Regions from separate parts of the Bacillus sp. ABA4_010 genome, predicted to be linked through region 2. Evidence: riboswitches for the same ligand, from Rfam matches in the RefSeq annotation. Region 2 holds a riboswitch; the other holds the start of a gene.
The links. Region 2 has a riboswitch for glycine ahead of ACXAEO_RS12840 (alanine/glycine:cation symporter family protein). Riboswitches for the same ligand answer to the same signal wherever they lie in the genome.

Region 1 (7,275 bases), 1.9 Mb from region 2:
TCGTCCGTCGTTTGACCGACAAGACGTCCAGGAATTTTTCTCATCAGTTTTGCGGTTGTCGCAAAATACCCACAATGAGGACCGCCAAATTGGAGCGGAATACCAAATGGTTGTGCATCTCCGACAACAATATCGGCTCCGAATTGTCCCGGAGGTGTTAACGCGCCTAAGGCTAATGGATTGCTTGATACTACAAACATGCCTTTCTCACGATGAGCGATTTGCTCGATTTCCTTTAACGGTTCAATCTGACCGAAGAAGTTTGGATATTGAACTAATACGCACGCTACGTTTTCATCCATTTGAGCTGTTAATACTTCTAAATCCGTTACGCCGTCTTTAGCCGGAATTTCAACTACTTGTAAATACTGACCTTTTGCATATGTTTTCAACACATCGCGTGATTCCGGATGAACGGCTGCTGATACTAAAATTTTTTTCTTTTTCGTTTGTCCTGCACTCAGCATCGCGGCTTCCGCCAACGCCGTCCCGCCATCATACATGGACGAATTCGCTACATCCATTCCCGTCAGTTCGCAAATCATCGTCTGAAATTCAAAAATTGCCTGCAATTCCCCTTGGGAGATTTCTGGCTGATATGGTGTATACGCCGTATAAAATTCAGATCGAGAAATGACGTGATCAACAATAATTGGCATATAGTGATCATATACACCGGCTCCTAAAAAGGATGGATAGTCTTTCACATTTCTATTTTTTGCTGACAATTGGCTTAATTCTTTCACAAGTTCGGACTCGGATGCCGCTTCTTTAATGTTATACAACCCTTGAAAGCGTACGCTCTGTGGAATATCCGCAAACAGCTCGTCAACTGACTCTACACCAATTGTTTGCATCATCTCTTTTTGATCTTGTTCTGTCATTGGCAAATATCGATGCTTCATACCTTCTGCTCCTTCTCCATATGGATGATTTATTTTGAACGTTTATAAAACGGTGTTGACACGACGTTTGCTTTCAAACGCTTTTGCCTAATTTGCACTTCTACTTCTGTTCCAAGGCTGGCAAATTCCGCTTTTAGCAACGCTATTCCCACATTCTTTTTCAAAGTTGGCGACTGTGTTCCTGTCGTCACGTCCCCAATCTTCTCTTCCCCAACGAATACTTCGTACCCATGGCGGGGAATTCCCTTCTCAATCATTTCCAGTCCGACAAGTCTACGAGGTGCTCCATGCTCCTTTTGTCCCTTTAACACTTCTTTTCCAATGAAATCTTCTTTATTTGTTTTCACTGCAAATCCGATTCCTGCTTCAATTGGTGTAATGTCCTTGGAAAGTTCTTGACCGTATAAAGGCAAATTCGCCTCAAACCGAAGCGTATCACGGGCCCCAAGGCCACACGGAACAATCCCTTCTTCTTTTCCTGCTTCTAGTATCGCCTGCCATAATTCAGGAGCATCTTTGCTTTCACAATACAGCTCGAATCCGTCTTCCCCTGTATAGCCGGTCCGCGATATGAGGACATTCACACCTGCCACTTCTACATCGTTACGGAAATGGAAAAATTTAATGTCCGCTAAATTCACGGTTGTCAGCTTTTGAACAATTTGTTCAGCCAATGGACCTTGAACCGCAAGCTGGGCGATATGAGCCGACTTGTTTATCACAGTGACATCACCACTTACATGCTGCTTCAGCCATTCAAAGTCTTTTTCAATATTGGCCGCATTGACAACAAGCAAATAGTCTTGATCACCTTGCTTATAAATCAACAAATCATCTACCGTTCCCCCGTCTTCATAACACATCGCCGTATACTGGGCTTTTCCATCCGTTAAGACAGATACATCATTTGTCATTATCTTCTGTAAAAAAGCAAGACTATCCGCACCCGTGACGGTTATTTCTCCCATATGCGACACATCAAACAACCCTGCTGCTGTACGAACAGCCTCATGCTCTTCTTTGATTGAGGAAAAATGAACAGGTAGCTCCCATCCTCCAAAATCAATGAGCTTAGCTCCTAATTGCTTATATGTATCATAGAGTGGCGTTCTGTTTAAATCTCCCATCATAAATCCCCCTTTTAATCTTTTAAATTATCCACCTCTTACGCATGTTTACATAGGACTAGGCAACCAGCACCTCTTTCATCCAATGAAAAAAGGACAGACACCTCCCTGTTATTCACTAGGAAGTCTCTGTCCTTTCACCTGAAAGTTTTACCCGCTGTTTGTCGCTTCATCGGTTTGCCTCTTGGGTGGCTTACATTGTAAGCACTCTCCAGAGTTGCGTCAAATAAGAGTCTTTTTGCCTGAGAGATTCGTTCTTCACTTGCTCCTTCGGCGCTGCATTGAAGCAGTCTCTCCCCTTATTCTCATTCGCCTATATAAAATTGTCATTTGTTGGTCATACTAGATGGAAACTGCTGTTACACGACCATTAAAGTCGAAAAGAAATGAACATTTATTAATAAAATCAAAATCAACTGTTTATTTGAAAATTTCCGAATTATATTTACATCCTATCATTAAACTTTGCAATAATTCAACAAGAAATTGATGAAAGGGGTGTTTTACCATGGATGCGGATATCTTATTTGACGAAGAGTGGAAAGAGGCTTTCCTTACAAAAGTGGAAGAAGACGGCCCATGGGCAGACTGGGAAACATACAAGCTTGCTTATCAGATTCAAAAACAAACGACCATTCCTGATTTTAAAGGGCTGCAGGCTCCTAAATATTTAGCTGATTTAGTTCCCCTTCCTCATCAGCTGGAAGCCGCAAAACAAGTAGTCGAAGAAATGAATGGGAAAGCGATTTTAGCAGATGAAGTTGGACTTGGCAAAACGATTGAAGCGGGATTAATTTTAAAAGAATATATGATTCGAGGTCTTGTAAAAAAGGCGTTAATTCTCGTTCCTGCCTCGCTCGTTTCTCAATGGACGATGGAATTGAATCAAAAATTCTATATTCCTGCAGTGGCTCAACGCAAGTCTTACGTATGGGAGCAATGTGACATTGTCGTATCATCGATCGATACCGCCAAGCGCCCGCCTCATCGCGAGATTGTCTTTCAGCAAGATTATGATTTAGTCATCATCGATGAAGCTCACAAGCTCAAAAACAACAAAACGAAAAACTATGAATTTGTCCAACAGCTTAAGAAGAAATTTTGCTTACTGCTGACAGCGACACCTATTCAAAACAGGTTAGAGGAAATTTTCAACCTCGTTTCTCTTTTAAAACCAGGCCACCTTGGCAATCAAGCCTTATTCGACGGTCTATTTTCAAAGAAAAAGCGGGACGTGCAAAATGATGAACATTTACGCCAGCTCGTCAATAAAGTGATGATTCGCAATCGAAGAGCCGATACCGGAATTGAGTGGACAAAACGAATTATCCATACAGTCCCCATCGACTTCTCAGAAGAAGAGCGGGCGCTGTATGAAAAGATTACCTCTCATAAAAATGCTTTTTTCACAAATAGTGCCTTTTCCGTGCTGACCTTACAGCGTGAAGCTTGCAGCAGCCGGGAAGCAGTCTATATGACATTAAAGAATATGCTGAAGCGCGAATCAGAAGATTATCATCCACCCCGCGAGCTTATCGAAGAGCTGATGGGAATCATCGGGACCATTTCACGTAATGCCAAAGCGGAGAAAGCGCTCGAATTGATTCAGCAAATTAATGATAAAGTTATTATCTTTACAGAATACAGGGCTACTCAACTTTATTTACAATGGTACTTAAAGCAAAACGGCGTATCATCCGTCCCTTTTCGCGGAGGCTTTAAACGCGGGAAGAAAGATTGGATGAAACAGCTCTTTCAGCAAAATGCCCAAGTATTAATTGCTACAGAAGCCGGTGGCGAAGGCATTAATTTACAATTTTGCCATCACATTATTAATTTTGATTTGCCATGGAATCCGATGAAGTTGGAACAAAGAATTGGACGAATTCACCGTCTTGGTCAGCAGCACGATGTCCAAATTTACAATTTTTCTGTTTCTAATACGATTGAAGACCATATTTTAAAGCTTCTCTATGAAAAAATTCATTTATTTGAACGAGTCATTGGAGAACTTGATGATATTTTAACGCGCTTAGATATCAAAAACTTCGAAGAACATGTCCAAGATATTTTCCTTCAGTCCAAAAGTGATGGGGAAATGAAAATCAAAATGGACAATTTAACATCCATCATCCAGTTTGCCGAGCAATTTGACGAGGGGGACCAACGCCATGCAGCAACATGAAATCCATTCATTTCTCAAACGTTATTTTACCGCTCATCATTGCGAAATTGTGGAGGAAACACCGTTCTACTTAACGGTACAGTTAACCATTGAGATGGATAAAGAACTGATGAATCGCCCGTTTTACTGGCATTACCTAGAAAAAACAGGCGGTGTTCCTAATCCTGCAAAACTGACCTTTATTACAGATGCAGCTTTTCACGATGAAAATGTCAAAGGAGAGAGAATTCACTTCGGTTCTCCACGCCTTCACCAAATTTTCTCTTCTACACAAAAGCTCGGATCATTCATTCGCCTGTATGAAAGTGTCCGCCAAACCAAACCTTCTCACATGCCGCTGCATCCGTGGGTAGGGATGAACGTGAAGATTTCTTATCAATGCAACTTAAAAAAAGATACCGTCTTGTCACTAGGTGTTCATTTAATTACTGGCTCCATTACCCTTTCTTTTCAAGATCAACTCGAACAATATCCTTTGTCCCCTAAAATTTCGGACTATTGCTTTACTTTATCGCCATTAATTAAACCAAGAAGCGGGTTAAATCGATTGGAGCAGTTTATTCAAGGACAAATTGCACAAGATAATCATGAATGGGCAAGCCATTCAAGAAAGCGCTGGGAAGAAGATTTATCTCTTTTAAACCATTTTTATGAACAAATGGATGAAAAACCAGATTGCTACAACATTGAAAAACAAGCATTGCAGGAACTTTATGAACCAAAAATTCACATTGATGTCATTAACGGTGGATTATTTTATTTAACGGAGAAAACGAGCAAGCAGCTCATGTCTGTTTCATAGAGAGGATGACGTTACAAATGAAGTCACTATGGCTAACCATCTGTTTATGTGTCATGGCCGGATCTCCGTTTTTAGTGCAGCCTGCTGTCATAGCGGAAGCTTCCCAGCCGTCAAAACCGATACCTGCCTATGCAAAATGGAGCCGAATTGCCATCAAAGAAGCAAAAGCCAAATATCCTTCTGCTCAAATTAAAGATTTTTTATATTTAGGTCGCTCTCAGCAAGGCGAAAATCAAACGACGGAACGTTTTAAACTTTGGGTACAAAATCAGAACAAAGAATTTGGTGTATTTGTAACCATCGTATTTGACACAAAAACCGAAAAAATTCATTCGATTTCGTTTGCCGAAACACCAAAGTAAAAACCGGCTGTCACTGCAGCCGGTTTTTATTTCCAAAAAGCTTGTCACACTTTATTTTTTCTTTCGATACCACATCATCACACCAAAAGGAATGACACCGAACCAGCGCTGGACAAAAGAGTCTCGCTCTTGTTTTCTTTGGCGTCTTTGTTGTTTCCTTTCTTCCTTCGGTTTATCAATGTAACGAACAAATTGTTGAGTGACAAATTTAACATAATCATTTGTAGACATTGCTCGGGACCACCTCAATCATTATTATGTCCCAGTTGCTTCCTCCTTAACCACCAGGAGTATGTCCTCGCAAATTTCATCCACTGATTTTTTCGTCGTATCAACGGTTATATGCGCCTCTTTATAAACAGGCTGACGAGCTTCGTACAATTCCTTTGCTTTCTCCATATTTTTATGTTGCAGCAACGGTCTTGTTTGATCATTTTTCAGACGCTCCCATATTTCTTCCACATCACAATGCAAATAAATGACCAATCCATTTTCTTTCATCCATGTCCGGTTGTCAGGGGTAATGAAAAGCCCTCCACCTGTTGTAATAACAATATCACGTGTCGGCAGTTTCTTGAGGCTCTCTGTCTCCAACAGACGAAATGCCGCTTCTCCTTCATGAGCAAAAATATCCGCAATCGTTCTCCCTGTTTGCTGTTCAATTTCATGATCGGTATCAACTACAGGCAACTCTAATCTGTTTGCAAGTTCTGCTCCAATCGTTGTTTTCCCTGATCCCATAAATCCTACAAGATATATTGCTTTCATGCCGTCTTCCCCTTCTCATCGTTTTTCCCACCTTGTAATAAGGCCTGTTTCTGTTTCCACTTCAAGCCACGCTTTCGTTTTCACTTCTGGAGAAACAGTACAAGTAATTTCAATTATCATACGTCCATTGTCCCATGATTGCAACGTATATGCTACTTCTCCTTGGGGGTATTTGTACATTTTGCTTTGGCCTATTTCTTCCTCTCCACCAAATGTATGGGGAGCCTCTGACACCGCCGTTTCCATTAAATGTTCCAGCTGATAATATTTTTTTACATATTGAGCAAATTGCGCTTCTGCTACATACACTCGGAGCTGATGATGCACAACGAAAAAAACGAGCAAAGCAAGCAAAAGGGTGACAGGTAAGACAAATCCCTTTTCCTTATGAATGGTCTTCACCTCCGTCATTGTGAAATAAACTTACCCGTTCCGCATAAATTCGATTTTCCAAATCCGTCACCTGTATAAAAATTCCTTGAGACACTTTCGTAAATTGAATGGACGATACATTTTGCAGCAAAACCTCATGACCGGTTCCATTAACTCGCCGTCTAATATTTTTCCCATATTTCTCATAAATGATGGTCTGATTGTCGTCGTTCATAAATTTCAGTTTTTGATAGCCTGGCTCGATTTGTTTGCCTTCTCTCACTTCAAATGTAAGCTGTTGCAAAAATAGCTCCCATTCCTGCGTGGATAAAGAAACGACTATTTGCTGGTAATCTTTTGTCATTTTAATAATAACGGGAACAAATGACATCATCATGAAAAACAATGAAAAGCTAAGGAGCATCTCCAACAACGTATAACCGTCTTCTTTTTTCATCGTCGTATATAATCACACCTTTTTTGGGAGCGTTCGCTTTCGTCCTCCCATGAAATGCACGCTTCAACAAAAGCGCCCGGCCCTTCCTTCCATTCCATCTGATATGCCACTCCCTGCCATTTCTCCGTCCAGGAATGGGGAGACACACCGTCATATTTATAAGCCAGCAACGCTTGATGAAGAAGCTTGACCGCAACTTTATCCATTTCTACATTTTTTCGTTCTTGTTTGATGTGAATATAAAGCGGGAGCGTAGAGGTCAAAAGAAGAAGAAGGACCGAAAATGCCATAAGCATT
Region 2 (7,275 bases):
TCACTTACATTAAAATCTTCAAAACTGCTTTTAGTCATAGATGGACCTCGCTTTTTTATATTATCCGGTTGTTATAGGATTCTCCCAAAGAAGGATCATATGCAAAATTGGACTATCGTTCATTATACTTGAAATATTGAACAAATCGACTTTTATTTCATCTTTTGTTCTTGATTCTTTCTAGCGGTCTGTATAATCAAATATCATTTCCTTCAATAAAAATGAAAAAGACTGCATCGTGACATACCATGCACTCTGCAGTCCTTTTTCATTATATATATTCTACTTCATAACTGGACACAGCTTCATTTGCTTCAAGAACATTTCGCATGACCGCTCTTTGGTCATGTCGAATGCTCTAGATCGACTTATATAGATTAACTTACCATTTTTTCATTAGCATCTGCTGATTTATTAGCCTTCAAAAAGCGATTCGTTTCTGCTACAACGACACCACTTAATCCAATAAGACCAATTAAGTTTGGAATCGCCATCAATCCGTTCGCAATATCGGAAAACGTCCAAACGATGCCAAGTTTCAAATTCGCTCCGACTGCCACCATTCCAACGAAAATGTAACGGTAATAGCGAACCGCTTTGCGGCCGAATAAGTATTCCACACATTTTTCACCGTAATAAGACCAGCCTAAAATAGTCGAATACGCAAAGAAAACAATGGCGATAGCAAGAATAATGCTTCCTGTGTTACCAAATACAGATTGGAATGCGATAGTCGTCGCTTCTACTCCCGTTTTCCCAGATTGCCATGCCCCTGTTGTAATTAACACAAGACCCGTAATTGTACATACGATAATGGTATCAATAAATGTTCCCGTCATTGATACGAGGGCTTGTTTCGCTGGGGAATCGGTTTTGGCTGCCGCTGCTGCGATTGGCGCACTTCCTAATCCCGCTTCATTACTGAACACACCTCGCGCGATTCCAATTTGAATCGCAGCTGCCACCGTCGAACCAACAAAACCGCCAGTTGCCGCGGTGCCGCTAAAAGCACCTGAGAAAATAAGTGAAAATGCTGCTGGCACTTGATCGATATGATAAAAGATAATAATGATTCCAGCAACGATATAAAAGACTGCTTTAACCGGGACAAACAATCCCGTAAATTTCCCAATTTTTTGTACTCCCCCTAAAATAACGAGGGCACTCAATGCAGCTAGCAAGATCCCACTGACAATCGGCGACATTGAAAAATTGATTCTCATCGCCTCAGCAATCGAATTGGACTGCACCATATTTCCAATTCCAAAAGAAGCTGCAATTCCAAATACGGCAAACATCACCGCAAGCCACTTCTTCTTTAAGCCATTTTCCAAATAGTACATTGGTCCGCCGGAATATTCTCCATTTTCACCAACGACTCGATATTTAACCGCAAGAATCGCTTCTGAATATTTTGTTGCCATCCCGAAAAATGCAACAAGCCACATCCAAAATACAGCACCCGGTCCACCAATCGTCACGGCTGTCGCCACACCCGCAATGTTCCCTATTCCAATCGTAGCAGCGAGCGCCGTCATCAATGCCTGAAAGTGACTAATATCCCCGGCCGAAGAATGTTCTTCTGATTTTCCAAATGCCAGCTTCAAGGCATAAAATAGTTTAGTAAACTGCAAGCCTTTAAGGCGTGCCGTCAGGAGGATACCTGTTCCTACAAGAAGAATCAGTGTAGGCAACCCCCAAACATATTGATTGATTACGTCTAATACTTGATTTACTTTCTCCATCTCCAATTCTCCCTTACAAAAAAATAAAAAAACCATTTCACTCAAATGAAATGGTCTCTGGAGATACAAGGCATAGAAAAATAAACCGATCCGGAATCGGTCTTTTCTGTCGCTTGTCTCTGTCCTTTTACCTGAGAGATTATCCATCATACTGACGGATTTGCTCCTTCGGTGCTCTCTTTCCTCTATACCCGTTGACGGCAAGAGGGAGTCTCTCCAGAGATTCGTCCCCATACAGTTCTACTCGTTATCCAAGACCTGAGAGTTTCAAAGCTGTCCGACCAGCTTTTTGCCCCATCGGTAGATCAATTGACCTTCTCCTGTATGGTTCATCCGAATGCTATGAAATTAATATGTGTTATTATAATCATTGATAAAGAAATATGTCAAGTCAATATATTAAAAAAACAAAAATATGTTTGTCTTATAATATAACAAAACGGAATCTCAACATTTATTATCCAGAAAAAAACCAGCCCCTATTTCATACTAGGGACTGGCCTTTAACGCTTATTTAGAGGCTGGAGCAACAGCCGCTTCTGGTGATGTCACCTTGTCGTAAAATTTTACAAATTGATCGCGCTCTTCACTGTCGCGATAAGCCATTGCGACACGAGGATGCTCGTTTAATGCACCAGAAATCATGTAAGGGATAATATAGCCCCATTCCCATTTTTGACGCATTTCCAGCATATGCTTTTCAATCACGCCAAGAACTGGCTTAATTTCATAGCTTGGTTTTTGAATATAGCTAACAAGAAGCTCTGTATGACAGTTACCTGCTGCACGGCCCATTCCGTAAACGGATGAGTCAAGGAATGTCACTCCGTTTCTCATTGCTGCTAATGTATTAGCAAATGCCAGCTGCATATTGTTATGTGTATGAATACCGAGTTGTTTATTAGGAAGCATTGCTTGGAATTTGTTGACTTGATGCTCAATATCAGCTGGATCAAGGCTTCCAAACGAATCAACAATATAGACAACATCAACAGGACTTTCTCTTACCATATCAAATGCCTTAATAAGCTGTTGCTCAGGCACGCTAGAAAGCGCCATAATGTTAAGTGCTGTCTCATATCCTAAATCATGGAACATTTGAACAAGCTCTAACCCTTTATCCACTTCACGAATATAGCAAGCTACTCGAATCATATCTAAAGCACTTTGCTCACGCGGCAAAATGTCATTTGGGTCTACCCGGCCGATGTCCACAAGAGCAGACAACTTCGTGAACTTTTTCTCTGGAATGATTTCTTTCAGGAATTGATCATCAAGAAATCTCCATGGATTGGGCTCCGTCGCATTTAAAAGTTTTGGGGAATTTTTATAGCCGATTTCCATATATTCAACACCGGCTTCACTTAAACCGTTGTACAAATCTTGAACAAATTCGACGCTGAAATCCCAATTGTTCACTAAACCTCCATCACGAATGGTACAGTCTAGAATTTTGCTGTGATGTGCCATGTTTGTAACACCCTCCTGTTTTTCGCTGCGCTTGACTCTCTCTTTCGCGCTTTTATGCTTTTATGTATTAAAATGTATTATTATGGTTATACCATGATTTTGTTCAAGGTGTCAATGAACTTTACTTAAATTTATTCTCAAACTGTAAAATTCAGTAAATTCAATCATTTAAGAAATCAAACAAAAACCGAGACTACTCCCGCTTTTTGCTTGATTAAACGGTTATACATCAAGAGATTAATCCTCTTCATCCATAATATCATCAAAAGCTTGGGATACTTTTTCAAACTCCTCATCTTCTTCAATGAAGGCAAAATCTCCTTCAGCATCAATTTTCAGAAAGAAAACATCAATGTCCTCTTCACCCTCATGGCGTAGATCCTCTACAAATCCGACAGCCGCATATTCCGTTCCTTCAATGCTAACTACTCCTAATACTTCCACTTCCTGCTCCTCGCCATTATCATCTGTAATGGTAAACGTTTCACCAACTTCAATCTTTTCCATATATATTTCCCCTTTCGTTTCTTAATGGTTTCACTACCATAGCTTCCCGAACAGAGAAAATTTCATGCGTAACAGAAAAAATTTTTAAAAAGATACACGTTCTTATACGAGTTTTCTTGTTGACCACTCGTTTTCTTTTTTATCAATTAGAACATAGTTTTACTAAATATATATCTTTTAAACAAGAGAAAAATCGTTAGATGGCTATTCACCTAACGATTTTTCTCTTGTTTAAAATTCAATTTTTTCCAAAAATAAACCTTCAGCATTCGCAAACCCTGCCTGGTCCCGTGCCTTTGATTCCAAAATACTTGGGATTGCTTCTGCTTCCAGTTCACCTAGTCCCACTTTAATAAGCGTCCCCACCATTTTTCGAACCATATTGTATAAAAAGCCATTTCCTCTTATTCTGATGTGAATGAACCCTTCATTTTCTTCTAATTCAATCGAATAAATTTTTCGAACCATCGATTTTTTCTTAGATTTAGCATTCGAAAATGCTGTGAAATCATGTTCCCCGATAAAATGCTGACATGCTTTTTCCATTTCTGCAAGATTCAATGCTTTCTCGACATGCATACTATACTTTCGCATGAACGGATGGGTGTATTCTTTATTCCAAATTTTATAGACATATGTTTTATCTTGCGCATTGTAGCGTGCATGAAAGCGATCAGGAACAATCGTCACTTCTATCACACTAATATCGTTAGGTAAGTACCGGTTTAAATAATTCATAACTTCAGTTTCTGTCCAATTTCCATCGAGCTTTACATTAGCAACTTGCGCTAAAGCATGAACCCCCGCATCCGTCCTACTACTTCCGATAATTTCAACTTTCCGCCCTACCATCTCTGATAATACATTTTCAATTTTTCCTTGTATTGTATTTTCACCATTTCCAAGACGCTGCCAGCCTTTATAGCGTCCACCATCATATTGGATTACTAATTTATAGTTGTTCATTGCTTTCTCCTAACTTTTTCTTTCTGTTAACAGTCGCATTCTCATAGCCTGTACTTTCTATCAACAAACCTAGCTAGATATTCGTTCAAACTATACTACTCTGTTTTTTAAGATCCTCCACCATTATACCAACAAAATGCAAGTAAGCACTTAAAAGCAGTGAAGATTTTTGAATAACGAAAGAATATTCCATCTCATAGGCTTATCTTTTTTCTTTTAGAACATAGTTTTACTTCAAACGCGAATTATTCTATTCTCTTTATACACGCTCTTCCTTAAATGTCCAGTAATTGTTTAATGTAAAATTAATAATGGGAATTACCAATGTCGTCACGATTTCACCTACTGAGTAGTGAAAAGAATATACATGAACAATGATATACATAATGGTGCTGTTTAAAATAAATGCGATTCCCGAAACAGTTACGTATTTACGAAACGCTCCTTTCGAGGATTGTGTGCGAAAGGTAAAACGTTTATTCAAAGAATAAGAAATAATTGTCATTAGCACAAACGCGAGAGCCGAGCTCAATACAGGTTCTTGATGGAACGATTCAACTAGAAGGAAAATCGTGAAAAAATAAACTAAAACACTTATCATTCCAACTAAGCTGTATGATGAAAATCTAACCAATATTTTTTTACTTTTAATCATGAAACCATTACCTTTCTGCCAACATTTACTCTTTCAACTAAGCAGTGTTTACTTTGCATAGCAATACATGTTTTTTCCTTGCTTTTTCGCCTCATACATTGCTTTGTCCGCTTTTTGAATGAGCGCTTCTGCATTTTCGCCATTGTATGGGTAAAGGCTAATTCCAGCGCTTGCCGTGACAAAAACCTCACAGTCATGTAAAAAGTAAGGTTGGCTAATATTAGCAATGAGACGCTTGGCAATGTTAGACGCTTCGTCTTTCGTACATTCCTGCAACACGATAATGAATTCATCACCGCCAAGGCGAGACACTATATCGCCTTTTCTTATGGTCATTTTCAATCGTTGGGCCACTTCTTTTAATAATAAATCCCCAATGTCATGGCCATACTGATCATTTACTTCTTTGAAGCCATCTAAATCCATAAATAAAACCCCAACCAATTGTTTCCTTTCTTTGGCATGCTGAATGGCGTTGTCCAAATAGTCGTAAAGAAGTCGTCGATTGGGTAGATGAGTGAGTGTATCTGTATACGCCATTTCATACATCATGCTTTCGACCTTTTTCTGCTCTGTGATATCTCGAAACAAAATTTGAACAGATGGCTCGCTTCCGTTTGTAAATGGCTGGCCTATTATTTCTACGTCCATCACCTTGTCGTCTAATCTTTGCATTTTCACCTCAACAACTTTGGGTGGAAGACTCGTTTCAAGCAGTTCTTTCCATTGTTGTTGTACGACCTCATGGTATTCTGGCATAATAAAATCTAACATACTTTTATGCAGAAACGCTTCCTGGCTGTGTCCACCGAGCATCTGAACTCCAGCACGGTTTATATATTTAAACACTCCGGATTGCTGAACAGCTATTCCATCAGGAGAATGTTCTACTAAATTCCGATAGCGATTCTCACTTTCCGTTAATTTTTTCTCCAATTTTTTTCGTTCTTTAATATCTCTGGCAATCGATAAAACAACATTCTTCCCACTTAAATTGATAAGTGACGCATTATATTCAAAAGGGATTTCTTGTTTCGTTTTTGAAAGATATTTCCCTTCAAAAGTGATATGCCCCTTTGCTAAAAGAACATGAATGAGATTATCTATCTTCACCAATCGATCCTGTGGCGTAATATCCATCGGTGACATTGAAAGGAATTCATCCTTACTGTAGTTCAATTTTTCTGATGCCATCTTGTTCACTTTAATGAACTTACCAAGTCTGCGATTTTCTAGCAATTCAAACAAAACAATGACATCCTTTGAATGGTTAAATAAAGTTCGATAGCGTTCTTCACTTTCTTCAAGCTCTCGATTTAAAAATTTTGCTTGATCGTACTTCATCCCAAGCCACCAGCCAACGGCACTGTAACATAAAGTAAAAATCATTTGAAGCATCGATAAAGTATTTAATTTAATATGCCAAAATACAGAAAGTACTAATACTAAAACGCTGACTATCACTCTTCCGGTATATTCCATATATTCACTGCACGACTCAATGTAACATCATTCAAGTGATAAGTATTAGCCACACTCAGCTGATCCCTCTCACTTAGACCTAGCTCATTTGGTATGACTTCTCTTTACTTATCCCAGCTTTTCTAGATGGATGTATATCGAGTTACGTAATCCTTTCCCATTAGTAAGTCCAGTTGTATGTTAACACAACGGTTATCTTAACACCATTTTATCAAAAGATGAATGTAGTATAAAAAAATGAATGCTTATTGAATAAACATCCCATTCAGCAAGCACCCACATTCACACCCTCATATTTTTCACTTCGACTATTTATCCATTATATTGCCTGTTAACGATGAATCGGAAGATAAATAGAAAAACAGCTTCCTTTTCCAAGTTCACTCGCCACATAAATATTTCCGTCCATTCCTTTTATAATGCTAAAAGATACCATCATTCCTAAACCTG

Region 1: another riboswitch for glycine. It lies ahead of gcvT (glycine cleavage system aminomethyltransferase GcvT); the one in region 2 lies ahead of ACXAEO_RS12840 (alanine/glycine:cation symporter family protein).

Annotation. Positions count from the first base shown of each region.
Region 1 covers NZ_JBSWUN010000003.1:456,119-463,393, reverse strand. Annotated here, with positions in the region: gene gcvPA (aminomethyl-transferring glycine dehydrogenase subunit GcvPA) at 1-905, opposite strand, end outside; gene gcvT (glycine cleavage system aminomethyltransferase GcvT) at 935-2,032, opposite strand; glycine riboswitch at 2,253-2,341, opposite strand; gene ACXAEO_RS03510 (DEAD/DEAH box helicase) at 2,541-4,217, shown strand; gene ACXAEO_RS03505 (YqhG family protein) at 4,204-5,019, shown strand; gene ACXAEO_RS03500 (YqzG/YhdC family protein) at 5,037-5,381, shown strand; gene ACXAEO_RS03495 (YqzE family protein) at 5,433-5,612, opposite strand; gene ACXAEO_RS03490 (shikimate kinase) at 5,637-6,149, opposite strand; gene comGG (competence type IV pilus minor pilin ComGG) at 6,165-6,560, opposite strand; gene comGF (competence type IV pilus minor pilin ComGF) at 6,535-6,978, opposite strand; gene ACXAEO_RS03475 (prepilin-type N-terminal cleavage/methylation domain-containing protein) at 6,975-7,275, opposite strand, start outside.
Region 2 covers NZ_JBSWUN010000003.1:2,340,025-2,347,299, forward strand. Annotated here, with positions in the region: gene ACXAEO_RS12835 (DEAD/DEAH box helicase) at 1-38, opposite strand, end outside; gene ACXAEO_RS12840 (alanine/glycine:cation symporter family protein) at 378-1,745, opposite strand; glycine riboswitch at 1,855-1,975, opposite strand; gene ACXAEO_RS12845 (aldolase catalytic domain-containing protein) at 2,256-3,215, opposite strand; gene ACXAEO_RS12850 (DUF1292 domain-containing protein) at 3,453-3,722, opposite strand; gene truA (tRNA pseudouridine(38-40) synthase TruA) at 3,954-4,688, opposite strand; gene ACXAEO_RS12860 (GtrA family protein) at 4,948-5,343, opposite strand; gene ACXAEO_RS12865 (PAS domain-containing protein) at 5,392-6,807, opposite strand; gene ACXAEO_RS12870 (ATP-binding protein) at 7,157-7,275, opposite strand, start outside.